Linked DNA regions of Luteolibacter yonseiensis. The protein of the gene in region 1 interacts with the protein of each later gene in a pairwise test. Links are inferred from orthologs where the notes say so. Each region holds a gene or a part of one and is shown on either strand. Other genes may lie near its edges.

The links.
Region 2: the proteins of leuS (region 1) and ligA interact in binary tests that used the Escherichia coli proteins (3 or more experiments, as listed by UniProt). The link is inferred for Luteolibacter yonseiensis from one-to-one orthologs.

What each region holds. Positions count from the first base shown.
Region 1 is NZ_JAENIK010000004.1:709,087-723,820, forward strand. The notes cover bases 3,985-7,131. They hold leuS (leucine--tRNA ligase), read right to left. Parts: upstream 6,754-7,131; coding sequence 4,216-6,753; downstream 3,985-4,215. Other genes in these bases: JIN84_RS04575 (DEAD/DEAH box helicase), read right to left, coding at 3,985-4,210; JIN84_RS04585 (alpha/beta hydrolase), read right to left, coding at 6,899-7,131. In the rest of the region: JIN84_RS04570 (DUF885 family protein), read left to right, coding at 1-805; more of JIN84_RS04575, read right to left, coding at 827-3,984; more of JIN84_RS04585, read right to left, coding at 7,132-7,720; JIN84_RS04590 (DUF455 family protein), read left to right, coding at 7,831-9,786; JIN84_RS04595 (OmpH/Skp family outer membrane protein), read left to right, coding at 9,867-10,559; JIN84_RS04600 (RNA polymerase sigma factor), read left to right, coding at 10,559-11,101; JIN84_RS04605 (hypothetical protein), read left to right, coding at 11,098-11,472; JIN84_RS04610 (thioredoxin family protein), read right to left, coding at 11,536-11,994; rdgB (RdgB/HAM1 family non-canonical purine NTP pyrophosphatase), read left to right, coding at 12,073-12,663; JIN84_RS04620 (NlpC/P60 family protein), read left to right, coding at 12,699-13,220; JIN84_RS04625 (HAD family hydrolase), read right to left, coding at 13,217-13,858; JIN84_RS04630 (protein-disulfide reductase DsbD domain-containing protein), read left to right, coding at 13,939-14,734.
Region 2 is NZ_JAENIK010000013.1:193,299-208,325, forward strand. The notes cover bases 8,886-12,325. They hold ligA (NAD-dependent DNA ligase LigA), read left to right. Parts: upstream 8,886-9,224; coding sequence 9,225-12,125; downstream 12,126-12,325. Other genes in these bases: JIN84_RS21265 (hypothetical protein), read left to right, coding at 8,886-9,188; JIN84_RS21275 (hypothetical protein), read left to right, coding at 12,170-12,325. Also shown: JIN84_RS21230 (phosphoribosylformylglycinamidine synthase), read left to right, coding at 1-1,768; rpoN (RNA polymerase factor sigma-54), read left to right, coding at 2,076-3,476; JIN84_RS21240 (sugar phosphate isomerase/epimerase family protein), read right to left, coding at 3,592-4,635; JIN84_RS21245 (aminotransferase class IV), read right to left, coding at 4,773-5,609; JIN84_RS21250 (glutaredoxin family protein), read right to left, coding at 5,765-6,136; JIN84_RS21255 (class II fumarate hydratase), read right to left, coding at 6,224-7,606; JIN84_RS21260 (polysaccharide biosynthesis/export family protein), read left to right, coding at 7,735-8,343; more of JIN84_RS21265, read left to right, coding at 8,442-8,885; more of JIN84_RS21275, read left to right, coding at 12,326-12,619; JIN84_RS21280 (prolyl oligopeptidase family serine peptidase), read left to right, coding at 12,736-15,027. UniProt on the Escherichia coli protein: DNA ligase that catalyzes the formation of phosphodiester linkages between 5'-phosphoryl and 3'-hydroxyl groups in double-stranded DNA using NAD as a coenzyme and as the energy source for the reaction.

The DNA.
Region 1 (14,734 bases):
GGCGGCACAGACACTTGAAATCGCCTCGAAAGCCATCCGTTTCCTGAAAGAACGCGACTTGGTCACCATCCCTCCACTTGCGGAAGAAAGCTGGGGCATATCCATGCTCAGCCCACAGGCACAAAAAAGTCTTCCTTATGCGGTGTATGGGCAGCCGCGCATCATGGTGGCGTATGCCCATGAGGCGATGGATCATGTGGACAAACTGGAAGCCATGCGGGGAAATGCTTATGCGTTTCTCCATATCGTCACACCTCACGAACTGATTCCGGGGCACCATCTGCAGGCTTTCATGGGGCGTCGGCATTCCGGCTACCGTTCACCCTTCCGCACCCCGTTTTTGATCGAGGGCTGGGCGCTTCATTGGGAAATGCTGCTTTGGGATCAAGGATACACCGCCACTCCCGAGGAAAAAGTGGGGGCGCTTTTCTGGCGTATGCATCGTTGCGCACGTGTCATTGTCAGCTTGAAATTCCATCTTGGTCAAATGAACACTTCAGAGATGATTGATTTTTTGGTGGAGAAAGTCGGTCACGAACGCAGCGCCGCCACGGCGGAAGTACGCCGTTACGTCGGTCCGGCCTATGGCCCGCTTTATCAAGCAGCCTACATGATCGGCGGTCTCCAGCTCCATGCGTTGCAAAAGGAACTTACCGGCCCCGGTTCAAAGGAGGCGATCACTCTCCGTCAATTCCACGATCGGATTCTCACGCAAGGCCCCATTCCGATCCAAATGATCCGAGCTGCTTTGAAGAATGAATCACTCCCGAAATCGTGGAAACCAGACTGGCGTTTCGCGGATTGAACCAGTTCCAGCGGGTTGGCATCAAGGTTGTTCGAGCGGTGCGAGGAGGTGGGACAGCGTTTCCGGGTCGATCCTGAGTTTGCTGGTTTCTTCAGACAGCAAGGCCTCCACAAGGGCGGATTTATGCTTCTGTAGCTCCAGAATCCGCTCCTCGATGGTGCCGGTGCAGACCAGCTTGTGGACGAAGACCGGCTTGGTCTGGCCGATGCGGTGGGCACGGTCGGTCGCTTGATTTTCGGCGGCGGGATTCCACCAAGGATCGTAGTGGATGACCGTGTCCGCAGCGGTGAGATTCAGACCGGTGCCGCCGGCTTTGAGGGAAATAAGGAAGATCGGCACATCCCCGGATTGGAATTTTTTCACCAACGAGGCCCGATCCTGGGTCTGACCGGTGAGCTTGAGAAACGGGATCCGGGCTTCTTGCAAGTGAGCTTCGATGAGCTCAAGCATCGAGGTGAAACTCGAAAAGAGAAGGATGCGGCGGCCTTCCTCAAGCAACGTGGGCAGCAGTTCGTCCGTAAGATAAAGCAGCTTTGCCGAATCGGTGATCTTGCGGGCCGCAGGGGTCTTCAGAAGCAGTGGATGACAGCAGATCTGCCGGAGCTTCAGGAGCGCGTCCAGAACGATGATGTGTGACTTGGCGAGTCCCTGAGCGGCGATGGCTTCACGGACGCGCTTGTCCATTGCGGCGCGGACGGATTCGTAGAGATCGGTCTGCTTCCTTGCGAGGGTGATGGGGTGGATGAGCTCCGTTTTAGGAGGAAGTTCGGTGGCAACCTGATCTTTCGTACGGCGCAGGATCAGAGGGGCCACGCGCCGGTTCAGTGAAATCTGGGCGGTGCTTGAGCGGTCACGTTCGATGGGGCGGCGCAAGTGGGTGTTGAAGCTTTTCTCGTCACCAAGGAACCCCGGCATGAGGAAACGCATGAGGCTCCAAAGTTCGCCGAGGTGGTTTTCCATCGGAGTTCCGGAAAGGCAGAGCCGATGGGAGGCGCGGAACTGGCAGACATTCTTCGCGACAATGGAGTTCGGGTTTTTGATGTATTGCGCCTCGTCCAGCACGCAGACGTGCCACTCCTGCGCCGACAGGATTTCGAAATCCCGGGTGACCAGCGGGTAGGAGGTGATGACCAGATCCGCCTTTGCGATGCGCTTGTAAGAATCGCCACGTTCCTTGCCCTGAAGCAGGACGACCGTGAGGTGTGGGGTGAACTTTTCCGCTTCGGCAGCCCAATTGGGAGCGACGGAGGTGGGCGCGATGACGAGAGATGGCTTGCGCGGCTTCTTCGCAGACTCTGCGGCAAGGTGGGCGAGTGTCTGCACGGTTTTCCCCAGGCCCATGTCGTCGGCAAGGATCCCATGCAGGGAATTCGCTGTAAGAAATTGCAACCAGCGGAAGCCCTCGGCCTGATAATCGCGCAGCTTGGCCGTGACTTTCCTAGGCAGAGGGATGTTTTCTATTGAACTTATATTCAATAAGTTACTTGCCAGTTTCGCAAGTGATCTGAGAGTCTCCGAGTCATTCAACGCGAGCGAATGAGCCACGACTGCGGCACCCAGCCTGTCGATGCGCACCGGGCCGTCGCCTTGATGGCTTGAGAAGAGATGGCGCACCTGATCCACCATTTCCATGAGTGGTCCCGCCGGGAAGCGGATGGAACCCTCTTCAGGCCTTTCGCAGGGAAAAATAAGAAATTCCGGAAACCCCGGCGATCCGATGGGCGGGATGTTCCGCCGGATGGCTTCAGCGATATAGGGAATGAGATTGAGCTTTTTTCCGTCGATCTCAAACTTCGCGTCGAACCGGAACCACTCGATGCCATGGCTCGTCTCCGGCTCGATTTCCGGGAAAAAGGCTCCGGCATCCCTGATGAGCAGACCGGTGGACGGTTCGATTTCAACCGTCCAACCATCCTGGCGCATGGCTGCGAGTGCGGGACTCACGAGGAAATCAAACCACGCCTCCATCATCTCGTCCGGTGCGGTGTCTGGAACCGATACCCGGCGATCTTCCGGCGTGAGCAGGTTTGGTTGGATGGCCTGCTCGAGAGGGATGAAATTCAAAAGGCGCAGCCGGGATTCCGCATCACTCTCGAAAGCTGGGTCGCGGGGCTGGACATAACGTATTCCTTCCCGGATCTCATAGTGGACCTGTGCTGCCGCCGGATCGATCTGAGGAAGCGGTTGTCCGCCCGGATACTGAAAAAACAAACGTCCGCAAATGATCTCCCGCGCCGAGTAGCGGTAGCCGAAGAGTCTTTTCTGAATGACCAGATGGGGCTTCGGGGTGACGGGAGGCAACTGGACGGTCCGGACATCCTGTGGCAGTGGCAGGGAAGGGGCGAGCTGTTGCAGCTTTTCCGTGATTGCCGCCACCTGGCGCGCGGGAATCCTCGGTCCTACGGTCCAGGAGGAAAGCACGTTGGGCGGAGTGTGGCTGGAGAGCAGGCCGATGGTGCCGGTATCCCGTTCCAGATAGCGTGGTGGCAGCGTTGGCAGGATGATGCGGGGGACACCGTCTTCGAATTCCAAAACGGGCCGTGCGGAGCCATCCGCCAGCATTTCCCACGCGGGGAGTGCGGGAAGATCCGGTCCGGCCCGGGCCGGTATCCATTCGCTGTCACCCGATCCCGAGACGTAAAATCGCCCGGTGGCGAAGGTGGCCTGCAGAAGATCCTCCCATCCGTCTCCCGTCAGACCCATCTCATCCCAGATGCCCTCCTTGCGCCGGCGCTGGTAATAAAGCGAGGCCGGTATGAAATCCTCCGGAACCATGTACTTCGGCGGTTTGCTCGGATCCGCCTGCGCCACGGTGTCGCTGATGGTGAAGCCGCCGTCTTTTTGAAAAGTGGCGACGCGGAGCACGAAACGCCAGACGGGAGGCTGACCGTAATAGGTCGTCTGCATCAGGCAGAACGCCAGAAACCGTTTTTCAACCGTGGGCTTTTTCGGTGGTGAGACGGCGGTTTGCTGCGCGGTTTGGATCTTGTCCAACCAGGATGTCACCGAGTGGTCCAGTTGCGCGGGGACCGGCGCGGCTGCGACCGGGGGCGCGATCCGCGGTGGAAGAAGCTTCTCCAACATCAGCAGAATGACGGCCGCCCCATGTTTGCAGTACATGCCCACAGGGCAGGAGCACACGGCCTCCACCGCCCATGCGCGTCCGGTGCGGAAGAAAACCACTTCCGTGTCGTAGGGTTGTTTCCTGGTGCCTGTGACCGAGGCCTCGCAGCCCACACGATCGCCCCTGTCATGCCGGACCTGCGTGACGTGGATGCTGCGGTCGTTCGTGTAATCGTCGGACCGTATCAGGCTGCCACGGTCGAAGCCCCGCCGCCAGACGTCCGTTTTGAGCCAATCGATGAGGGTTGGCTCGTCCCGGACGGTGGCGACGAAAGCGTCCATCCGCTTCAGTTCGCCACGATATTGAAGATCTTGCCGGGGATGAAGACGATCTTGCGGATCGTTTTTCCTTCGAGATGTTCGCTGACCCTGCTGCTGGCGAAGGCGGCGGCTTTCGCGCCTTCTTCGTCGATGTCCTTGGAAACCATCAGGCGGTCGCGGAGTTTTCCGTTCACCTGCACCACGAGTTCGATCTCGCTTCTCACGAGGGCGGATTCGTCGTAAGCGGGCCACGTGGTCTCCGAGAGCATCGTGGTGCCGCCGAGGCGGGCGTTGATTTCCTCCGCAAGGTGAGGGGCGAAGGGATCGAGGACGGTGAGGAACCGGGTGAATTCCTTCAACGGCACCACGTCCGCCTGGGTGAAGGCGTTGGTGCAGATCATCATCTGCGAGATCGCGGTGTTGAAGCTGAGTTTCTCGATGTCCTCGCCGACCTTCTTGATCGTCTCGTGGACCACGCGGAGCAGCTCCTTGTTCGTGCATGGCACGTCCTGGATTTTCGGAGAGGTCCTGATCCCACCGTCTTCGGTTTCCTCGAAGGCGACACGCCAGACGCGGGCGAGGAAACGTGAGACACCCTCCACGCCCTTCATCTGCCATGGCTTCACCTGTTCCAGCGGGCCCATGAACATTTCGTAAAGGCGCAGCGAGTCCGCTCCGTACTCGGAAACGACGTCGTCCGGATTCACCACGTTGCCGCGTGACTTGGACATCTTCTGGCCGTCCTCACCCAGAATAAGGCCCTGGTTGACGAGCTTCTGGAATGGCTCGGGCGTGCGGACGTGGCCGAGATCGAAGAGCACCTTGTGCCAGAAGCGGGCGTAGAGCAGGTGAAGTACGGCGTGTTCCGTACCTCCCACGTAGAGATCCACCATGCCGGGCTTTTCACCCGTCCAATAGTCCTCGGCGGCGTTGGAGATGAATCGCTCCTTGTTACCAGGATCGCAGTAGCGCAGGTAGTACCAGCACGAGCCGGCCCATTGGGGCATCGTGTTCGTCTCGCGGATGGAGCCGTCCGGCAGCTCGACCCAGGCGGTGGCCTTGGTGAGGATCGGCTCCGGGGAACCGCTTGGCTTGTAGTCGTCCAGCGGTGGCGCGAGCAACGGCAGTTCGCTCTCGGAAATGGCGTGGTGATGGCCGTCCTTCCAGATGATCGGGAACGGTTCGCCCCAGTAGCGTTGGCGGGAGAACAACCAGTCGCGCAGCTTGAACTGCACGCGGCGCTTGCCCTTGCCATCGGATTCCAGCCAATCGATCATTTTCGACTTGGCTTCGGCGGTCGGAAGCCCGTCGAGGAAGCCGGAATTCACGGCGGTTCCATACGCGGTGTAGCCTTGCCAATCCGAGTCGTCGGTCGGTTGAACCACCTGCGTGACCGGCAGGCTGAATTTTTGGGCGAATTCAAAATCCCGTTCGTCATGTGCCGGCACGGCCATGATCGCCCCTGTGCCGTAGCCCATCATCACATAGTCCGCGATCCACACCGGGATCTGCTCGCCGCTTACCGGATTCGTCGCGTAGGCACCGGTGAAGACGCCGGACTTGTCCTTGTTGAGATCTCCGCGGTCCATGTCGGACTTGGAGGAAATCGCTTTCTGATAGGCCTCGACGGCGTCCTTTTGTTCGGCGGTCGTGATTTCCGGGACGAATGGATGCTCGGGTGCGAGCACCATGTAGGTGGCACCGAAGAGGGTGTCCGGGCGGGTCGTGAAAACGGTGACGGCCCTGCCGCCGATGGTGAAATCCACCTCCGCACCTTCGCTGCGGCCGATCCAGTTTTTCTGAAGCATCTTGATGCCATCCGGCCAATCGAGGGTGTCCAGTTCGTCGATCAGACGCTGGGCGTATTTCGTGATCCGCAGCATCCACTGGCGCAGCGGGCGGCGCTCGACGGTGTGGCCTTTCGACTTCCATTCCTCGACTTCCTCGTTTGCCAATACGGTCCCGAGGTCGGGCGACCACCAGACAGGTGTGTTCGCGACGTAGGCGAGACGAACCTCGTCGATCTCCTCGCGTGTCCAGCCCTTCGCTTCCAGTTCGGCAACCGGCTTCGCCTTACAGGTCTCTTCGCAATAGTACGAGCCGTAGAGCTGCAGGAAAATCCACTGCGTCCAGCGCACGTATTCCGGGTCAGTGGTTGCGATCTCACGGTCCCAGTCGTAGCCGAAACCCAGTGATTTCAATTGTCGGCGGAAATTCTCGATGTTCGACGCGGTGGTGATCGCCGGATGCTGGCCGGTCTTGATCGCGTATTGCTCCGCAGGCAGGCCGAACGAGTCATAGCCCATCGGATGCAGCACATTGAAGCCGTTCATCCGCTTGTAGCGGCCGATGATGTCGGTGGCGGTGTAACCTTCCGGATGTCCCACGTGCAGGCCCGCGCCGCTGGGGTAGGGGAACATGTCGAGCACGTAGTATTTCGGCTTCGTGGCATCGAAATCCGCATCGCCCGGTCCCGGGGTGCGGAAGGTCTTCTCGTCCTCCCAGCGTTGTTGCCATTTGGGCTCGAAATCGCGGAAGGGGAATGGTTTGCGGGCGTCTGACATGGTCTTGAAAGGGCGGCAAGGTGGTGGATTTTCCTTGAGATGAAAAGAAAAACCCGGACAGGGCGGCGAACATCCAACATCGGACGCCCGGCATCGGACGTTGAAAAGAAGAGAAATCGGGAGACGCGGCCCACTCCGGTGTGGTTCACCTGGCGTCCAACGCCTTCGAAACCCGCTCGATGAACCCCGGCATCACCCCCGCCGCACCGCGTGGCACCGTCCCGTGGTCCAGGTCCTTGATCTCGTGGAACTCGACATCGGGGTGCTCCAGTTTCTTCAGCGTGGCGAAGAGCAGTTCGTTTTCCTCCACCCGGCACGGCCACTCGATCCGGCGGTCGCCCGTGATCAGGCAGATCGGCGGCAGATCCTTGGACGAGAACCGAAGCGGCGCGAAGTCATCGATGTAGGGAACCAACGAAGGCCCGGGGATTTTCTCCAGTTCCTTCACGTGGAAATGGGTGGTGACCTGCGCGCTCACCGGCAGCAGTCCGGCGATGTCACCTGGTGCCAGCCCGTAAGGTTTCAGCCACTTCGCATCCATGCCCACCATCAAGGCGAGGTAGCCGCCCGCCGAGTGGCCGCCGACGAAGACCTTCTTCGGGTCGCCACCGTACTTCCCGATGTTCTTGATCGTCCAAGCCACCGCCGCCGCCGCGTCCTCGATGAAGACCGGGCAGGGGACTTGTGGGGAAAGCCGGTAGCCTGCGGAAACAAGCGCCACTCCATCCCCCGGGAACTGCGGAAAATCACGTTTGCCTCCCGTCAGCCCGCCACCGTGGAACCAGATCAGCGTGGCGAATCCCTCCTTGTCCGCAGGCAACCGCATGTCCAGCGCACAACGGTGTTCCGGGTCCTCCTGTTTTGTCTCCGCGGGATAATAAGGGATGCTGGCGGCAGGAGCGGCTTCTTTCGCATACGCGGTGACGAAACAGGCTTGGAGGATCAGCAGGGTTTTGAGAAACTTCATGGTGGCGATGCTGCCTTACGGATACCCGGCTGACGATTCAGGAATTTCATCCATGCTTTTCCCATCATTCCTGCTTCCGGATCTGCCATTCCACGATTCATTCTCCTGCCGTGACGGAGATCCGGGAAATCGCGGAGCGCGTGTTGTTCGCGGAGACGCTTGAGGAAAAGCTGCGGCTGGGGCCGGTCGGCGCGGTGGATCATTCACCGGGCCCGGCGATCGCCTTGCCGGATGCTCCGGGACGCCCCCGGGAGCTGCGGGTGCGCGGCAATGGGGTGCGGGTGGATTTTCCCGGGATTCATCGGCTGGACGATGATCGGGAGAGGGGGGTGATGCTGCATTTCCTGGCGAATCACGAACTGTTGGCCGCGGAGCTGATGGCGCTGGTGCTGCTGCGTTTCCCGGACGCGCCGAAGGAATACCGCGCCGGGGTTTACGAGGCGATGCGCGAGGAGCAGGCTCACGCGCTGATGTACGTGCGGCGCATGAAGGAGTGTGGCATCGCATTCGGGGAACTGCCGGTGAACGATCATTTCTGGCGGCTCATCGCACCGATGGAGACCCCCTTGGACTTCGTCACGCGGTTGAACCTCACGTTCGAGCAGGCGAATCTGGATTTTTCAAAACACTATGCCGGACTCTTCCGCCAGGTCGGCGATACGGCGACGGCGGCGGTGTTGGAAAAAATCCATCAGGATGAGATCGGGCACGTGGGCCATGGCTTGAAATGGTTCCGCCGCTGGAAGGAGGGCGGGGAAACGGATTGGCAGGCCTTCCGTCGTTGTCTGCATTTTCCGCTCACCCCGGCGCGGGCGAAAGGGCTGGCTCCGTTCAATGCGGACAGCAGACGGCTCGCCGGGCTGGACGAGGATTTCATCAGCCATCTGGAAGTTTGCGAGCATTCACGCGGAAGAACGCCGGTGGTGCATTGGTTCAATCCGAACGCGGAATCGCATGCCCGTGCCACGATGATCGGGAAACCCTGGCAGCCGGATAAAACGGCGCTGGCACTCGAGCATGATCTTGAGGCGCTCATGCTGGGCTGCTGCCGGCGGGATGATGCCGTGCTGATGCGCGCCGCGCCATCCATCGACCATCTCACGAGTCTCAAGAACGCGGGCTATGAGTTGCCGGAAATCATGACGGTTGGCAGCCCCGCCGGTCGCAAGCTCGGCGGACTGAGGCCGTGGGCATGGTCGCCGGATGCGGTCGAACGGCTTCGTCCCTATGCGGACGACGTCTCGCCGAACGTGGACCAACCCTGGCGGGAGGCGCTTCCTGCGGAATGGTTTTCAAAGGAAATCGGCCTGCGTCTGGAGCATGCCATGGGCCCTGTTCCGGAAACCGGATTGTTGTTTCATGAGGTGGAACCTGTCCTCTCGGCGATCCAGCGGCATCTCGGCTCCGGACAGGCCCTGCTCAAGGCACCCATGTCCTACGCGGGTCGCGGGCATCTGCGGGTGAATGCGGAGAGCGATCCGCTGAAGACACGCAACTGGATTTCCAACACCCTCGCCAGCCACGGCTCTGTCGTCGTCGAGCCATGGCTGGATCGCGTGATGGATTTCTCCGCACTCTACGAAATGAAAGCCGATGGCGCCGTCCCGCTCATCGGCATGACCCGCATGGAAAACGACGCGGCGGGACGCTTTCTCGGCATCCGGGTGAGTCCGAAATGGGGAACGATCTTGGACCCGGAGATCGCGGTGTATTTATTCCGCGAAGCCCGGGTGATGGAGGTCTATCAGAAACAGATTCCGGCGTTGCTGGGTGGATTGCTTCCCGGCTATGTCGGACCGTTGTGTGTGGATGCGATGGTCCACCGTCGCGCGGACGGTTCGCCCGCGCTCAAGCCCGTGGTGGAGATGAACGTCCGTATGACGATGGGCCGCATCGCGTGGGAGTGGATGAAACGCAAGCCGGGCAGCGCGGGTGGCAGGCTTCGTCTGTTGCGCCGGCAATCACTGACGGCTGCTGAATTGGAGGAGCTCCGGAAGGGGCCCGGAATTTTTCTGAACGATCCGGCATCCGCATTGAGTTTTCTCGCCTTCTGGGAAGAGCGCTGAGATCCAGTCCTCAGGGATTCCGAAAAAAAAATTTGATCGACCCGAGGGGTGGAGCGGTTTCGAAGCGTTGGTAGGATGAAATGACCAGACATTCATCCGGCCACACACCGCGCTTCATCAGCACGGTCTGCTTTTTCCTGTATGCGATTTCCGCCATCGTCCATGCGGTGGAAGAGGTGCCCGGCGGTCGGGAATCCCCGTTGGCGGCTCCATTGAAAATCGCCACCGTGGACATGCGGGAGCTCTACAAGCAGTATTACCGTAGTACGGAACTGGAAAAGGAGATGGGCGTTCATCAGGCAAGGATCCAAAAAGAGGATGGCGCGCGCGTGGCCCGGGCGAAGGAACTCGAAGAACGGCTGGGAAAAATCCGCAAGCAGCTTGAGGACCCCTCCCTGAATGACTCGAAAAAACAATCGCTCTTCAAGACATGGCAGGCAGGGCAGCAGGAAGCCATCGCCCTTGATCGGGAACGCCGTGAGTTCGTCCAGCGCCGGGCACAGGCGCTCAATGAGGAGATGCGCCTCCGGATGAAGGCCATTCTTGGAGAAATCCGGGGGATGGTCGAGGAATGGGCGAAATCGGAGGATTTCGACCATGTGCTCGACCGGTCCGGTCTCAGCGGCTTCCATGTTCCCATCCTTCTCTATGCCAAGGACTCCACCGATATCACCGGAACCCTTCTCAAGGGGCTCAACCGCGGTGCTCCGGCGGAAAATCCCGTGACAAAAACCGCTGGTGAAGACAGGCTCGAAGTTGAAGCAGGCCGTTGATGGATGTTGAAATTCCAACGCTGACGCATGGGTTGTCGTGCTGCGACGAAGCCGCGTGGCGGACATTCCACGATCATTTCTATCCCATGCTCCATGCCTTGGCCGTTTCCCGGGGAGCCGCCGCCTGCGATGCGCCGGGGATCGTCCAAGGCGTCTACCTGCGGGTCCTGCGGCATGCGAAGGTGTTCGGGAGCGCGGATTCCTTCGACGCCTGGCTCGCCTGTCTCGTCCGCTGCGAGGTCATCGATACCGCCCGCCGGAGGGGACGGAGGTCCTGGCTGAATGAACGTTTCCAGCAGTGGCAGGAGTCGAGATCAATCGATGGGGACGACGCCGCCCGGAGCCAGTTGGAAGACGCGCTGGCTGGTTTGGACGCGAGCGATCTTTCGTTGATCCAACGGCATTATCTGGACGGCTGGTCGCAGGAAAATCTCGCCGAGGAACACCAGATCAGCGTGAAGGCGGTGGAGTCGAAACTGGCGCGTCTGCGCAAACGTGTCCGCCGGAATTTTGAGAAAGCCGCAACCCATTCATCGATATGAATCCAACGGACGAGACCGCGAACCAAGTCTGGGTGAGGACACTGCCGCTGGTGCGCAAGGCCCGTCACCGGCGGAGGAGACGGCGCATCATGCTGGCCGGCATCTCGGCATGTGCCTTGGTCTGCTGTCCCTGGCTGGCATGGAGGCAGTCTCCGGGTGCGCCTTCGGGCCTGCCTATCGGCTTGCCTCCGGGCGAGCGTGGTACGGCGGCTTTCGTGCCACCGGTTTCCGAAATCCAGGAGACCATCGCCGTGATGAGGGTGGACGAGGAGGGCAGGATGCGGTTGGAGGAACTCCCGGTAGGTGAGTTCGGATCCGTCGAGCTGGTGTTCGGCCTGACGCAGCTGGTGTCCGACGACCTGCCAGATTGAAAAAACCCGCCGCGGCATGGAACCGGGGCGGGTGGGTTGAAATCTTTTTTTTCAGGCAGGCCCTCAGTCGAGATCCTTCTTCTCAAGCGCCTTGTCGATGTGCTTGAGGAAATCCTCCGTTTTCGGGAATTCGGAGGCGAAGAAGCGGGTGAATTCCTTTCCTTCCGGATTGAAAAGGATGACGGTCGGGAAGCCCTCGATCTTGTATTTCTCGGCGTAAGGCTGGTTCTTCTCCTTTACGGCCTTGTCGCCGTTCGGGTAGTCCAGTTCGACCAAGATGTATTTTTTCGATGCCTCGGAGACGAACTCCTTCTTGGAAAAGACGTTTTTCCGCATGGCGATGCATGGCGGGCACCAGTCCGAGCCGGTGAACTCGACGAGCACCGACTTTTTCTCCGCCTTGGCTTGGACAAAGGCTTTTTCAAGATCGGTGGTCCAGCCTTCCGGGGTGTTGGCGAATGCGGAGGAGGTGAGAGCGGCGACGCCCAGGGTTGCGGAAGCGAGCCAGGTAATTGCTTTCATGTTACTAATAAGCGTAGCGAGCTGGCGGTTTATTCAAAAAAAATCGCCAGATTTCTTTCGAGCCGGTAGCCAGTGGCCATGCAACGCCTCATCCTCGCCACCCGCAACGCCCATAAAACCGCTGAAATCCGTGCGATGGTCGGCGACCGCTACGAAGTCCTCGATGTGACGGCGTTTCCCGACCTGCCGGAAATCGAGGAAACGGGAACAAAATTTTTAGAAAACGCGCGGCTCAAGGCCGAGGGCATCAGCCTTCACGTGGAAGGATGGGTGCTTTCGGACGATTCGGGTCTGGAAGTGGACGCCCTCGACGGCGCACCCGGCGTGTGGTCATCCAGTTATGGTGGGGAGGAAGGGAACCACGCGAAGAACAACGCGCGGCTCCTCACGGAAATGGCGGGGAAATCCGACCGCACCGCCCGTTTCCGCTGTACCATGGTGCTCGCGAGGGATGGCAGGGAAGTCGCGCACTTCAGCGGCGCCGTGGAAGGTCGCTTGGTTGAAGCCCTGCACGGCACGGGTGGCTTCGGCTACGATCCGTTGTTCATACCAGACGGCTATGACCAGACCTTCGCGGAATTGGGTGACGGGATCAAAAACACGCTCAGTCACCGCTCCCGTGCGCTGGCGGAGGTCATCGCGTATCTCAACGACAACGGCATAAAATAATTTACATTTCTTGATAATTTGAAAAACTTTTCATCATGAAACGGTTTTTCCTGCTCCTTGCCCTCCTGACGCCCGTCATCGGCACATTGGCATCCTGCTCAAGTCAGGTGAAAGCCAAGCACCCGGTTTCGTACCGGTTCGAGAGAGGTCGCACGGCGATGATCAAGGATGGGGTGGCCTACGCTCCAAGAAACGCCCCCGCTGCAGTGAAACGCGCCATCGCCGCAGGTAACCGGCTCCAGGGGAAACCTTACAAATGGGGCGGCGGCCATGGGAAATTGCAGGATTCGGGTTACGATTGCTCGGGTTCCGTCTCCTATGTCCTGCGTGAAGCGGGCCTCATGAAAGGCAGCGGTACTTCCAAGAGCTTTTTCGGCTACGGCAAGAAAGGTGAAGGGAAATGGATCACGCTCTATATCCGGAACGGACATGTCTTCATGACCGTCGCGGGCCTCCGTCTCGATACCGGTGGCCCGGGGAACGAATCCGGCCCCCGTTGGAAAACCGCGACGCGTCAGGGCCGCGGCCACGTGGTGAGGCATCCCAAGGGGCTTTAAACCGCCGCGGCGAGTTCCGCCAGCGTCGGGAAAACCCGATCGGCGGAGGCAAAATCCAGTTCCGCCGTCACCCGGTTCGGAACGACCCATACCGTCATGCCGGCGGCCTTCGCGGCTTTTACACCATTGAGCGAATCCTCGATGACGAGGCATTCCGCAGGAGGAAGTCCGAGCCGCCTCGCACCTTCCAGGTATAGATCCGGCGCGGGCTTGATCCGTGGAGCGTCTCCCCGGCAGACCACCGACTCGAACCGATCGGCAAACGCGAGTTTTTCCAACCAGCCGTCCACCCAATGGTGCGACGAACTTGAGACGACGGCCCGCCGGATCGCCTGGGTTGCGAGCTTGTCCAGCAAACCGGTGACGCCGGGCATGAGCCCCTCACCCGCCAGATCGCGCAGGATCTCCTCCTGCCGCCGTGCGTCGAGATCGTGCCAGTCGAACGCCAGGCCCGAGAGCTCCTCCAGGTGCGTCTTCGGCGACCACGTGGCGAAGTCGGAGCCGATGCAGCGGGTATACGTCGCCAGCGGCAGATCGTGCCCGTGTTTCCGGAATGTCCGCAACCACGCCTGGTAGATCGCCCATTCGGTATCGACGAGCACGCCGTCGAAATCAAACAACACTGCGGAAAATGCCATGCATTGGGATGGCCCGGCGGTGGTGGCTCTGGCAAGTGTGGATTGACAGGATGGGCGGCGGATTCACGTTTCCTGCAGACATGCGCCGCCTCATTGCACTGATTTTTTCCCTGCTCGCCCTTTCCGCCGGAGCGGAAACCAAGCCGCCGAAGGGCGTGGATGCCACACTCGTTTCGGAAACCGGCGGCATCAGCGCGGGAAAAAAATTCACCGTCGCGCTCAAGCTGCGTCATCACGAGAAGTTCCATACCTATTGGGAGAACCCCGGTGTGGCGGGTGTGCCGACAAAGATCGTGTGGCAGCTTCCCGAAGGCTTTTCCGCAGGGCCCATCCAGTGGCCATATCCGGAAAAAACCATGATGGCGGTCCATCCCGTGCACGGATACGAGCGGGATGTCATGTTGCTGGTGGATATCACACCTCCTGCGGAAATCCCATCTGCGAAAGTCACGCTCCAGGCCACCGCCACGTGGATGGCCTGTGCCGACGGGTGTTATCCGGGAAAAACCTCCCTCAGTCTCGAACTTCCAGTTTCGTCCGAATCGGGCGTGGATGAGACGTTTTCCAAGGCACGCCAGGAAATCCCCCGCGCGCTGGAGGATTGGGATGCCAAGCTTTTGTCCGCTGTGGATGCGGAGGAAATCCGCTTCCGCCTGACGCCTGCTGATCCCGGTTCGACTCTGCCGGGTGATCTCTATTTTTTCTCCTCGGACGGTCAGGTTTCCTCGGACCAACCGCAGCACGTCGAACAAAAAGACGGATCGTACGAAATCACCGTCAGGCGGTCCGAGTTTGGTCCCAAGGGGAAGGCAACCCTGCCGGGAGTCCTGCTATCCAAGTCCCCGCTCGGTAAGGATGGGCCGCGTTTCGCCACCA
Region 2 (15,027 bases), on another replicon or contig:
CCTCGGTGAAATCTTCGACGGCTCCGTCGGTGCCGGCACCGTGCTCTGGCCCTTCGGCGGTGACCGCCAGCTCACTCCCCCGGATGCGATGGTCGCCAAGCTTCCGCTCCTGGAAGGGAACAGCGACGTCTGCACCTACATGAGCTGGGGATTCAACCCGGACATTTCCTCCTGGTCCCCCTTCCACGGCGCGCTCTATGCCGTCACGGAATCCGTCTGCAAGGCCGTCGCCGCCGGAGCCCGCCTCTCCGACATCCGCCTCACGCTTCAGGAATATTTCCCTAAACTCGGCAACGACGCCACCCGCTGGGGACTTCCTTTCGCGGCACTGCTGGGTGCCTACCAGGCGCAGCACTCGCTCCGTCTCGCGGCCATCGGCGGCAAGGACTCGATGTCCGGCTCCTTCAACGAACTGGACGTGCCACCCACACTGGTTTCCTTCGCGCTCGCTCCGGGGAAAACCGGACTCGCGCTTTCTCCCGAGTTCAAGAAAGCAGGCTCCACGCTCTCCTTCGTCCAGGTCTCGCGTGATGCCGACCAGCTCCCGGACTTCGAGGAACTGAAAGCACTCGCCGGATCACTCCACCAGTTGAACGCGGACGGGAAGATCCTCTCCCTCCACCACATCGGACAGCCCGGCATCGCCGCCGCGCTTGCGAAGATGGCGTTCGGGAACCACATCGGAGCGGAGATCAACACCACGCTCGATCTCTCGGCGGAGCGTTATTTCGGCTTTCTCATCGAGCACGCCGAGCCGCTGCCTGCCGAGTTTTCCTCCGCCGAACTGGGCAGGACCACAGACAGTGCGACCCTCGTTCTCAACGGCGAAGCGCACACGCTCACGGAACTGGAAACCGCATGGACCGGAACACTGGAGCCGGTTTATCCGACGCAAAAGGAACAGGATACCATGCAGGACTTGCCCCCTTCGCCACAGCCTGCCCTCCGCAAGCGCGATTCCGCCATCGCCCGGCCCAAGGTCGTAATCCCCGCCTTCCCGGGCACCAACAGCGAATATGATTCCGCCAAAGCTTTCCGCGAGGCGGGTGCCGAGGCTGAAATCCTTGTATTCCGGAACCTTACTTCCAAACACATCGAGGAATCCCTCGCCGCTCTGGCCGCACAGATCCGCCAGTCCCAGATCCTCATGTTCCCCGGTGGTTTCAGCGCGGGTGACGAACCGGACGGCTCCGCCAAATTCATCGCCACCATCATCCGCAACCCGCGCGTGGCGGATGCCATCATGGATCTGCTGCAAAACCGCGACGGTCTCATCCTCGGTATCTGCAACGGCTTCCAAGCCCTCGTCAAAACCGGACTCGTCCCCTACGGCGAGATCCGCACCGCCACCGAAGACGCCCCGACCCTGGTCCACAACCACATCGGCCGCCACATTTCCTGTTACGCGCGGACCAAAGTGATCAGCACGCTCTCCCCATGGCTCGCGAACAGCCAGGTGGGCGACATCCACCGTGTCCCGGTTTCCCACGGCGAGGGTAAATTCTTCGCCAGCCAGGAAGCCATCGCCGCACTTGCCGCCAGCGGGCAGATCGCCACCCAGTATTGCGATGCCGATGGGGTTCCCTCCATGGACATCGCCGTCAACCCGAACGGCTCGCTCGCCGCCATCGAGGGCATCACCAGCCCCTGCGGCCGGGTTTTCGGGAAAATGGCGCACACCGAGCGCAGCGGGGCTTCCGTCGCGAAAAACATCCCCGGTGAAAAGCACCAGCCGATCTTCAGTGCGGGTGTGGGCTATTTCAAATGATCCGAGTATTCTTGACTCCCTCCCGCATTGCAAACCGCATTACGGGAGGGAAATCATGCACGATAAAAATAGGGCGACCAGCGAATGCCTGATCTGAGAAATTGGGTATTTGAAAAATTTCCGCAGACATACGCCGTTGAGACAAGAGAGGCCAATATCCCTTCGAACAGCGCAATTATGGGGGATATTATCACCACAGTTTCATAGCTCAAGGAGAACGCAAGTGATAAAGTTTTTCAAATGGCACAAATTTTGCTTCGCTTTTTAAGCAACCCTTCTAGCATAGCGGCGGCAACAATTGCCCGCCATGTCAGACGTCTACCTCCACCAGTCCCTTTCACAGCAGCAAACGCTTGCGCCTCAGATGCGCAAGAGCTTGGAAATCCTCCAAGCCGGGACCCTTGAACTGACCCAGCTTGTCCAGCAGGCGCTGGAGACGAACCCGGTTCTTGAGGACATCACCGAGGTGATCTCCCTCGACGAAGAGGGTCCGGATCCCGAGGAAGCGGATTCGCTGGATTATCTGAATGACACCGACGACGACTGGCGCGACCGTTCCATCATGGACGGAAAAAGCTCACCTTGGACCAGCGAGGACGAGGAACGCCGCCAACGGATCTACGACTCCATCGTCGCCCCCGAAACGCTTCAACAGCATTTGCAGAACCAGCTCGACCTCTCGATGGTCGATCCTGAAATCCGCGAGGCAGCCCAGGCCATTTTGGGAAATCTCGATGATCGCGGCTTCCTCGACCTGCCCGCGCGCACTCTCGCCACCCGGCTCGACATCCGGCCGAAAGACATGGACGCGGCGCTCACCCTGGTGCAGTCCTTCGATCCTGCGGGCGTTGGCGCCTCGGGCATCCCCGAGTCCCTTCTGCTGCAGCTGGAGCGCACGACGGGAAAGGAAACCATCGAATACAAGATCGTCCGGGACCATCTGGAAGACCTCGCCCGCAAACGTCATCCACAGATCGCACGCGCTCTCGGCACCACGGTGGAGCGCATCGCCGAGGCGGCTTCGCGCATCGGCCGCCTGACACCCAACCCCGGTGGCGAGTTTGATCCCACCGGCAATCCCTACATCCTGCCGGACGTCGTCATCGAGCGTGACGATGATGGAAACTGGTATGCGCGCCTCACCGGCGAGCATCTGCCGAACCTCCGCATCAATGATTTCTACAAGGACATGATCGGGAAGAGCGGCACGGATGCCAAGGCCCGCCAGTTCCTGCGCGACCAGATCCGCGACGGACGCAGCCTGATCCACGCGATCTCGCTGCGTCAGGAAACCATCCTCGCCATCGCCCACAAGCTTATCGAACACCAGCCCGCGTTCCTCGCGAAAGGCCCGCGCCACCTGCGCCCGCTGACGATGAACGACATCGCCGACGAGCTCAGCCTGCATGCGACCACCATTTCCCGGGCGGTGGCCGGGAAATATGTCTTCACCCCGCACGGGTTGATGGAAATGCGCTCGTTTTTCGCAACCGGCTATCAGACGAGCGACGGCACGGAGGTTTCCAACGCCGGGGTCCGCGAGGCCATCCAGCAGTTGGTCGCTGCGGAAAACCCCGCGAAGCCGCTTTCCGACGAGTTCCTGATGAAGGCTCTCGACAAACAAGGCATCAAGGTTGCCCGCCGCACCGTCGCGAAATACCGCGAGCAGTTGAACATCCTGCCTTCTCATCTGCGGAAGACATTCTGATTCCTTGTCGGAAAGGCATGGCCTTGCCGCCTCCCCGCACACATCGACAATGCCGGACGTGAGGGAGATTCCCCCTTCACGCCCGGAACTTTCCATTCGGACCGTTACGGTCTCTTCACTGGTTCGCCTTGTCGAACGCGGCGTCGAACGCGATGTTGCTCGTCGGGAAATCCACACTACGGACGAAGGCGGCGGCTTCCTCGCCACCGTGCACGCGGTCCATGCGGATGTCCTCCCATTCCACCGAGAGAGGTCCGCGGTAGCCGGTGTCGTTGAGCGCGACGATGATGTCCTCGAACTCGATGTCTCCGTGGCCGAGAGAACGGAAGTCCCAGTAGCGGCGGGCGTCGCCGAAATTCGTGTGGCCGCCGAAGACACCGACGGAGCCGTCGCCATGGTTCCACCACACGTCCTTCATGTGGACGTGGTAGATGCGGTTGCCGAGGTCGCGGATGAATTTCACGTAGTCCACGCCTTGGTAGGCAAGGTGGGACGGATCGTAATTGAAGCCGAAGCGTTTGTGGTTTCCAACGGCGGCGAGCGCGCGTTGGGCGGTGGCGATGTCGAACGCGATCTCGGTCGGGTGGACTTCGAGGGCGAAATTCACGTCCACTTTTTCAAACGCGTCGAGAATCGGCAGCCAGCGCTTGGCGAAGTCCTTGAAGCCTTTTTCATAATACTCCTGGGAGGTCGGCGGGAAGGCGTAGATGGAATGCCAGATGGAGGAGCCGGTGAATCCGTTCACCACCGCCGGGAAATCGTCCTTGCCATCGCGGCCGGGCTTGGCGTTGAAGAAGAGACGCGCCGCCTTGGCGGTGGCGATCATCTGCTTGGCGGCGCGCTTGCGGACGCCTTCCGGGTCACCGTTGCCCCAGATTTCCGGTGAGAGGATGGACTTGTGACGCTCGTCGATGTTGTCGCAGACCGCCTGGCCGACGAGGTGGTTCGAGATGGCGTAGCTGGTGAGGCCGTGGTCGAAAAGCAGCTCCCAGCGCTCCTTGACGTAGGATTTTTTCGAGAGCGCGGCATCCACGTCGAAGTGGTCTCCCCAGCAGGCGAGTTCCAGACCGTCGTAGCCCATTTCATAGGCGAGCGGTGCGAGTTCGGTGATGGAAAGATCGGCCCACTGGCCGGTGAAGAGGGTGACTGGGCGTGACATGGTTTTTACGATGGGTGTGTGCGGAGCATGACTGAAACGGATCGGTGGGATAAAGGAAATAATCGAGCGCCGGCTTTGCGAACCCATGTTCCCGCTTCCGGATTTCACCGTGCTGCCGGCGACACTTCCCGTATCCCTCACCGCCGCACATCCAAGGCAACCGCCTCCGCGTATGCGATGCCAAGCGCGCGGGTCACAGGACCCGCCACGAGATCCCGATCCTCGAAGCGGGAAACCGCCACCGGCCCACGGGTCGAGGAGCTGATGAAGATCTCGTCCGCCTCGTAAAGATCCTCCGGTCCGAGCGTCCTCTCATCGGTGGCAATCCCATGGCTTCCGGCGATTTCCAGCAATACCTCGCGCCCGATCCCCGGCAGGCAGCCGGAGTCGGATGACGGGGTGAGCAGCGCGCCATCCTTCACGAGGAAAAGATTCGCTGTCGCGGTTTCACAGAGATTGCCTGCCGTATTGAGGAAAACGGTTTCTTCGAAGCCGAGCTGCCGGGCGTGGTTGAGGGCCACCATGTTCTCCGCATAACATGCCGTCTTCAACCCGGCGAGCGGCGAACGTTCGTTGCGCGGCCATGGCGAGAGGCAGAGGCGGATGGATTCCGGAACCTCACCACCCGGAAACGCGGAAAGCCAGATGAGCCGGTCCGCCCCCGGTGTGAGATCGTTGTGAAGACCGCTTCCGGCCGTGACGATGAGACGCAGCCTCGCCTTCCCTTCGATGAGCCGGTTTCTGAGCAGCAACTCCGAGGCAATCTCCCGCAGGTCCGGCAAATCCAACAACCAACCGAACCGTTCACCACTTTTACGGAGCCGTGAAACATGCCGATCCGCGAAAACCAGCGAACCATCGAGACCGAGCATCGTTTCGAAAAGACCGAGGCCGAGAAACGCACCGCGGTCCTGCGCGCTCCCGGGATAACCCGCCGCAGGCAACCAGCCGCCGTTGCACCAGATTTCAGACATGGACAGGACCCTGACGGGGCGCGGCAGGAAGCTCAAGAGGGAAGACGTGCGATCAGGTATGGCTGTCCGCTCTCGAAAAAAGAGCCCGTCGTTTGATGGTCAAACGAAGCGGGCTCGAAATGATGTGGCCAGGCGGTTCCGGCCAGATTTCCCGATCAATCCAGGAAGCGGATCTTGCCGGGCACCGGCAGGCGTCCGAGCGCCATTTCCGCGTGCTGCTCGTCCGTGCAGGACGAATTGATCGGCGCGTCCGGAGTGGCGTCGCTTTTTTCAAAATAGCCGTTCTCAAGCAGCCATTTCTCCACTTCCTCACCGGAAATGTCCGGCAGCATGTGGCCGTCGATCTCGACACAAGGCGAGAGCGGCTGGCCGCTGCGCTGCTCCATTTCCCAGCGGAACGCGGGATTCTTGATGATGTCCTTCTCTTCGTAAGGCAGCTCATACTTGCGCATGATCGCGCGGACGCCTTCGCTCCAGCCGCAGAACGTTTTCAGGTAGGCAGTGATTTTGGGAGTTGGTTTGGACATGTCGGTGATTTGTTTGGCGGTAGGATAGAGCGCGGCGGAAAAACCGCAAGCCCTGTCACGTCGTATGGATCCGGTGCGGCAAAACCGTCACCGCCCGCTCATCCGCCCCGGATCCAGCAATTCCTCCAGTTCGCCCGCCGTCACGCCCAGCTCATCAGACCGGGCGATGCAGATCTCCCGCACCGTCCGTCCGGTGGACACCGACTCCTTCGCGATCGCCGCCGCCCGGTCGTAGCCGATGCGTGGAGCCAGCGCCGTGACCATGGAAAGCGAAAGTTCGATCAGTTCCCCGCACCGTTCCTCATCCGCGCGGATGCCCTCCACACACCGTTCGCGGAATGCCTCCGCCACATTCGCCAGCAGTCCGATGGATTCCAGCAGGCAGCTCCCGAGCAAAGGCATGGAAACATTCAGTTCCAGAAAACCACCCACCCCACACCAGGTGACCGTCGTCTGGTTTCCCGCCACCCGCGCCGCCACCATCGTGACGGATTCCGACATCACCGGGTTCACCTTTCCCGGCATGATCGACGATCCCGGTTGCGTCGCCGGCAGCACGATCTCGCCCAACCCACAACGCGGTCCCGAACCCAGCAGCCGTATATCGCCCGCGATCTTGTGCAGGGAAACCGCGATGGTGGAAAGCTGTCCGTGCGCTTCCACGCAACCGTCCTTCGCAGACTGGGCTTCGAAGTGATCCTCCGCCTCGCGAAACGGAATTCCGGTGGACTCCGCCAACCGAGCGATGGCCCTCGCCGCGAATTCCGGATGAGTGTTCAGTCCCGTCCCCACCGCCGTCCCACCCAGCGGCAGCTCCAGCAAGGCTTCGAGCGCCTTCTCCGCGCGCCTCGCCGCCAACTCCGCCTGCCTCGCCCAACCACCGAATTCCTGTCCAAGCCGCACCGGAGTCGCATCCATCAGATGCGTCCTGCCGATCTTGAGCACTCCATGAAACTCCCCGGCCTTCCGTGCCAGCGCAGCCGCCAGCTTCTCCAACGCAGGGATCAAGGTCTGCCGGATTTCCATTCCCGCCGCCAGATGAATGGCCGTGGGAAACGTGTCGTTCGATGACTGCCCCAAATTCACATGATCATTCGGATGCACCGCATGCCCGCACAAACCCACGATGACCTCGTTCACATTCGTGTTCGTGGAAGTGCCCGAGCCGGTCTGATAAACATCCACCGGAAACTGCGCGTCGTGCCTGCCGGCGATGATCTCCTCCGCCGCCCGCACGATGTTTCCCGCGGCCACCGGATCAAGCAGGCCGAGCTCCGCATTCGTTTCTGCAGCCGCCTTCTTGATCCGCCCGTAGGCATGGATCAAGGCCGACGGCAGCCGCGTGCCGGAAATCGGGAAATTCAACACCGCCCGTTGAGTTGATGCGCCATAAAGCGCTTCCACGGGCACCTCCATCTCTCCCATGGAATCGCGTTCCACCCGATGGCTTTCAGCAGCGGTCTTTTTCATGATCAAACCGCATCATGCCTTCGTTCCCCGCGATTTCCACCGGAAACGTTCGTGAATGGGGATTCGATTCCATGCTTGCCAGATTAACTTTTTCCCACAAAGTTAATTTGTAATTCACCAATCCACTTATGAAACGCCCGCTTCAAAACATCGCCGCATCATTGCTTTTCGTCGTCCTCCCCAGCTCCGCTCTGGCGGGATTGGAGCCGGGTGAGCAGATCAACCTCACCATCCGGGGCGTTGGGCCGGTGGAGCAGCAGAAAATCTCGGGCGTCTATCGAGTGGGGGAAAGCGGCGGGATCCGTCTGCCTCTGCTCGACGAATTGGTATCCGCACGAGGATTGACGCCCGAGCAGTTCGCACGGGCTGCGGAGGCGGCCTATGTGAAGGCCGGAATTTACGCGCGCCCCGCCATCGAGGTGGAGGCGTTGCAGGGCAAGGACCAGCAGGGAACGGCGGTTGTCAGTGTGGGTGGGCAGGTCCGCCGCGCCGGCGACAGCCCGTTCCGCAAGGGCATGACGGTGATCCAGGCCATCGATGCGGCGGGCGGGCGGAATGAATTCGGCGGGAGGAATCTGCTCCTGCTGCGGGATGGAAAGCAGTACTGCCTGGACTTCACCAACCTCGCCCACAAGAACATCGTCCTGCTGCCGAACGATTCCATCCAAGTCGAGCAGAAGCAGGTTTTCGACAAATGGAAGGGAACCGAGGAAGCGGTGAGAAAACTGACGGAGTGAGGATGCCCGGAGGATGGCAAATGGTGAAAACGAAAAATCCCCCGCCGACAGCGTTAGACATCCCGCGGATTTTCTGTATAAACCCCACCCGGACCGCCATGCCACGCCATCTCCTCATTTCGCTGATCGCCGCCGCCTCCTTTTCCTCCGTGTTTGCCGAGGCCCGTCCTTGGAAGAGCGCGGATGGCACGCGCACAATACAGGGCGAGTTCGTAAAGCGGGACGCCACCAGCGTCACGATCAAAACGGACGCAGGAAAGGAACTCACCATCGAGTTCACCAAGCTCCATTCGGACGACGTGAAGTGGCTGGATACGAACCAGCCCATCGGCGGGCTTCCTCCGGCGGCGGACCCCACGGCGTTTTTCGACAATCTCACCTTCAAGGACACGCGGGAGACCGCGTTGAAAAAACTCAAGGTCAGCAAGCTGGTGGAGATGACGGCGGACGAGGCTTTCATCGGCCGCTCCGGACTGAACGGCGTTTTCAAGACCCGTGCGAAGATCGGCGCGCTGGATGGCTTCCTCTACTTCGACTGGACGGAAGCGGGCAAACTCAAGGAACTCACCCTGCAAACCGACCTCCGTCCCGAATCCGACTATAAGTCCGTGTTGGAACCCGGCTGGAAACAGCTGGGCGAGCTGCTCACCGGACTCTACGGCAAGCCGCTGCAAAAAGGTCCTCTCCCCGGCGTGACCTCGCTCACGGACGGCATGTTCTCCCCGTCCCACCTGTGGAAGATCGAGGGTGGAAGCGCGCTGCTCGGCACGGCGCGGGATGGCGCACGCTACCAGCTCGTCGTCCGCTTCACCCAGAAGAAGCCGCAGATCGTCGAGGTGCCGTAATCCCCACCCGGCGGACTCCTGCCTTGAAAACTTCGTGTGGCGGACAAGACTCTCCACATGGACGAGCTTGATCTTTTTTCCTCCGCACCCCCACCCGAGACGCGCATCCGCGATCTCAGGGCCCAGCTCGACCACCACAACCGCCTCTACTACAACAAGGCGACGCCGGAAATCTCCGATGCGGAGTATGACACGCTCTTCCGCGAGCTGGAACTTCTGGAGGAAAAACACCCCGAGTTCCACGATGCGAACTCCCCCACCCTGCGCGTCGGCGGCGCGCCCATCGAGGGATTCCAGCAGATCCGCCACGCGGTCCCCATGCTCAGCATCGACGACGTGTTCGAGCTCGGTGCCGAGGCCATGGAAAAATCCGGGGCCGCCAGCGCGGAGCAGGAACTCATCGACTTCTACCAACGCCTCCAGAAAAATCTCAAACGCCCGGACATCGCCGTCACCATCGAACCGAAAATCGACGGCGTCGCCGTTTCCCTGCTCTACCGCGACGGCAAGCTCGCCTACGCCGCCACCCGGGGTGACGGCCAGACGGGGGACGATGTGACGCACAATGTACGGACGATCCGTAGCATTCCATTGGAATTGAAATTCCATGAAGCACCCCAGCCGCCCCCCACGGTTGACTTGGACAGCCTTCTTCCCTATCTTGACACCCATGAACCAAACGCAGCTTCTCGCCGCACGCCTCCGCAAAGCCAGGGAAATAGCCTGGCGAAAAGGCTTGTCGATGACCTCGGAAGAGGCGATGGAACAGATGTTCCGCAACGGGTCCGACAGGAAGCCGAATCCGTGGTATCGTGGGCCGGAGAATCAAACCGGCTCCTCGACCCGAGACGATTCGGAAGACTCGCCGCTCGTTACCCTCAGCTAGGCGGCCAGTCCGAGCACACGGTCTTCCACCTCCAGAGCCGTGGCCGTGTGATCAAATTCACTCTTCCTCCGTATTTCGGAGCGCAAGGTGATGCGATTGCTTATTTGAAAAACCTGGAAGCTGCGAACCAGGTGTTCGGCGATGACATCCAGCTCCACGGAGTATTGGAAACCAAGCTCGGCCCCGCGCTTGTCATTTCCCAACCTTATGTGCCGGGAGTGCAGCCCACCGCTCAGGAAATCGCCACATGGTTCACCTCGAACGGTTATCATTCCACCGGGCACAACCGTTGGAAAAATGACGAATCGGGCGTGGAGATCGCGGACGCCCATGTCGGCAACCTCATCAAGACCGAAGATGGCGAGCTTGTTCCCATCGACCTCCAGATTCTCTCGGAGGGTGACGCGTTCGCCGCCCCTCCTCCACCCGCCATCCCCACCCTGCTTGAGGTCCGTGGCGAAATTTTCATGCCGAACGAAGCCTTCGCCGCGCTCAATGCGGAGCGTGATGAAGCGGGTCTTCCCACCTTTGCCAATCCACGCAACTCCGCCGCCGGCACGTTGAAACTGCTCGATCCCAAGATCGTCGCACAGCGCCCGCTCGCCTTCCTCGCACACGGGCTCGGTGCCTACGACGGCACTCCGCTCGATACCGAGCATGGATTCCACGACCTGCTGGCCAACCTCGGCATTCCGCAGAACCAGCCCATCCTCAATGCGAACAATCTGGAGGAGTTGCTGGAGGCGGTAAGACAGATCAACATCGACCGCCACCACCTCGACTACGGCACGGACGGAGCCGTCATCAAGGTGCTGAACCGCGCCGAACGCGAGCAGCTCGGCTATACCTCGCGTGCGCCGCGCTGGGCCGCCGCATACAAATTCCTGCCGGAGCAGAAGGAAACCACGCTCAACGCCATCTCCATCCAGGTCGGTCGCACCGGAGTGTTGACCCCCGTGGCGGAGCTCACGCCCGTGCTCGTCTCTGGCACCACCGTGGCCCGCGCCACGCTGCACAACCAGGACGAGATCACCAAGAAGGACATCCGGCTGGGGGCCACCGTGCTCATTGAGAAAGCCGGAGAAATCATTCCAGCCATCGTCAAGGTCATCCGCCACGTGGAAGGAGCCGTTCCGTTTTCCCTCTACGACAGTGTCGGCGGCAAATGCCCGTCGTGCGGCGGCCCCATTTCCCAAGAGGAAGGATTCGTCGCATGGCGCTGCACGAACTTCGCATGCCCGGCCCAGACGGTCACCAGCATCAAGCACTTCGCCGCCCGCAAGGCCCTTGATCTCGACGGCCTCGGTGAAATCGTCGCTGAGGCGCTCGTCCGCCACGGTCATTGCACCACGCCGCTGGACCTTTTCAAGCTGACCGAGGACACCCTCGCCAACCTCAATCTCGGCACCGAAGAATCCCCACGCCGTTTCGGAGAGAAAAACGCAGCCAAGGTCCTCGCCGCACTGGATGCCGCCAGATCCAAGCCGCTGCACCGCTGGCTCTTCGCCATGGGCATCCGGCAGCTCGGCGAATCCGCGGCGAAGGAACTCTCCCGCCTGCATCTCGGCATCGGGGAAATCGCCAATTCTGAGATCCTTGCGGAACTCCTGCGCGACACCCGCGCCACCGCGAAAAAGCAGAACGATTTCCTCGCGAAATATTCCATCACCGGAGATGTCGGCCCCGCCGTGGCGGAAACGATCACCCGCTTTTTCACCTCGGAAGCCGGACAATACGTGCTCGCCCGGCTCACCGAACTCGGCATCGATCCCCAGTCGGACAACTACCTCCCCATCGCCGAGGAGGCCGATCTGTCCGTCCTGCCGCTCGCTGGAAAAACCTTCGTCATCACCGGAACCCTAAGCATGGACCGCGACGCGATGAAGGAATTCATCGAAAGCAAGGGAGGCAAGGTCAGCGGTTCCGTTTCCGCAAAAACCCATTACGTCCTGGCGGGGGAAGGTGGTGGCTCCAAGCGGGACAAGGCTGAGAAACTCGGCGTCCCCATCCTTGATGAGGAGGGGCTTCAGGCGCTTGTCGGAAATGCATAGGACCCATAGGACCCCATAAGTCCTATGGGACCGACATCATTCCCATGCTCCATCCCCTCCCAACCTTGAGGCAGGCGGCGGAAATCACCGTCGCCTTCGCGCTCTCCACCCTCATCACCGCCCTCTTCATCCGGGTGTATGGTGGCTACGTCTCGCAGGAAACCATGATCCTCTCCGGCTCCATCGCCGGGGGAAAATGGGCCATCCAGATCTTGCTCGGCTGGCTCTTGCTCGGCGCGAAAAGGTGGATCTACATCCGGGAACTCGGCATCGCCTGCCTCATCGGCAGCCTCGTTCTCATTCCCTTTTCCATCACCTCAGGTGCGGCGCTTTACTTCTTTGGCAGCCTGCTTGCCAGTATCTGCGCGATGGGAACGACCGTCGTCATCCGTCTGAAGGCCGCGGGCTTCGCATGGCGGTGGCCGGCCCTGTGGTTCCTGCTGCTGTCCGTCGCCGTCACTCTCCAACTCACCATCGTCTTCCACATCCTCTGAGAAGGGTCGACAAGTCCCGCATCCCTTGTGCGGATTCCCCAGCCTCCCATACAGATTCCACGCAAATCCCATTTCGGTGTAAGAGGTCGGCGGGCATCCGTGTTTTCCTCCAAAACATGAGACTCCTGCCCACTTTCATCCTCCTCACCGGCCTGTGTGTTTCTTCCGCATCCTCCGGAGATCTGAGGGAGGACATGCGGCGTGCGGAAGAAACCGGCAGGAAGTCCGGCTCCCTCATCACGAACAATGATTTCCGCCCCTTCTGGTCGGCGGATGGCAGCCACCTGGCCTACCGGATCAGGGGAACAAATGACGAGCTGGTCTTTTCCAAAGTCCATCTCCGGTCCGGCACCCTGTCACCCGCCTTCGATCACGACCTGCTGGCCAAGGCACTCGCGAAAGCCGCCGGGCGCGTGACCGACGGCAGGCATCTGCCGCTGGATCAGCTCGAAATCAGCGCGGACGGCACCGTGCGTTTCCGCGCGTTTGAAAAATCCTGGCGCTGGGACGCATCGGCCGGACAGGTCTCGCCCGATGACCTGCCGCCACAGGAAAGCCGCCTGCTCGCCCCCGAGGAAATCCGCGGCCGCTCGGGCCGCAGCGGGCCGCCCTCCGCGCTCACCATCGAAAACGGCAGCGATGGCGAGATCGAAATCTTCTGGGTCAGCGGCCGCGAACGGAAATCCTATGGCAGGATCGAGCCCGGTGGAAAATTCACGCAGAACACCTACGCGGGCCACGTCTGGCTCATGACCCGTTCGACGGGCGAACCGCTCGCCGCCCTCGAAGCCGAGGACACCCCCACCATCGCCCGCGTCACCGGGCGGGTTCCAGCGCCGCCCCGCGTGCGGGACGATCTTTCACCGGATAAAAAATGGAAGTCATCCATCCGGGATCACAATGTCTTCATCGAACCTGCGGAGGGCGGCGACGCCATCGCGATCAGCCGGGGTGGCACGCCGGAAAACAGCTTCAACGGGCCGCTGAAGTGGTCGCCGGATTCGAAAAAGATCGTCGCCTTCCGCACCCGGCATGTCGACACGCGGCAGATCCACATCGTCCAGTCCTCCCCGCCGGACCAGCTCCAGCCGAAGTTGAAAACCCTCGACTACGCGAAACCCGGCGACGCTCTGGAGCAGCCGATGCCCTGTTTGCTGGAGATCGAAAACCGCAGGGAAATTCCCGTCGAACACTCGCTCTTCAGCAACCCATGGGAGATCAACCATATCTCATGGGCCGCCGATTCCTCGGAGTTTTCCTTCGTCTACAACCAGCGCGGGCACCAACTCATGCGCATCGTCGGCGTGCGGGCGGACACGGGCGTCGCGCGGAAGATATATGAAGACACAAGCGCGACGTTCATCGACTACTCGCAGAAGACATACATCCACGAACTTCCCGAAACCCGCGAGATCCTCTGGGCCTCCGAACGCGATGGATACAACCACCTTTACCTGCTGGACGCCGTGTCGGGTGAGGTCAAAAAACAGATCACCCGGGGAAAATGGAATGTCCGCGAGGTGGTGGAGGTGGATGAGAAGAAGCGCAGGCTGCTCCTCAAGGTCATGGGAGTGACCGGGCAGGATCCCTATCACACCCATTTCGTCCGGGTGGACTTCGACGGCGCGAACTTCACCCGCCTGACCACCAGCGATGGCAACCACGGCATCAGGTTCTCTCCGGACGGGAATTTCATCCTGGCCACCTGGTCCCGTGTCGACCAGCCACCCGTCACCGAACTCCGCCGGGCGGATGACGGCAGGCTGATCGCGGAGCTCGCACGCGAGGACGACGAAGCGTTGCGCAAAACCGGTTGGAGCCGCCCCGAACGGTTTGTGGCGAAGGGCCGCGACGGCGACACGGATATTTACGGCGTCATCATCCGTCCCACCCATTTCGATCCCGCGAAAAAATATCCCGTCGTGGAGGACATCTACGCCGGGCCGCACGACTTCTTCGTCCCGAAAAACTACAGCACGTGGTCCGGCATGAACGCCATGGCCGAGCTGGGCTTCGTCATCGTGAAAATGGACGGCATGGGCACGAACTGGCGCAGCCGGGCCTTCCACGATGTCTGTTGGAAGAACCTCTCCGACAGCGGCTTCCCGGACCGCATCGCATGGATCAAGGCGGCGGCCGCAAGCCGCCCTTGGATGGACCTCACCCGTGTCGGCATCTACGGCGGCAGCGCCGGCGGCCAGAGCACGCTGGCGGGCCTGCTCCATCACGGGGATTTTTACAAGGCCGGCGTCGCGGACTGCGGCTGCCACGACAACCGCATGGACAAGATCTGGTGGAACGAGGCATGGATGGGCTGGCCCGTGGACGACAGCTATGCGAACAACTCGAATGTCACCCACGCCGCGAAACTCACCGGCAAGCTCATGCTCGTCGTGGGCGAGCTCGAC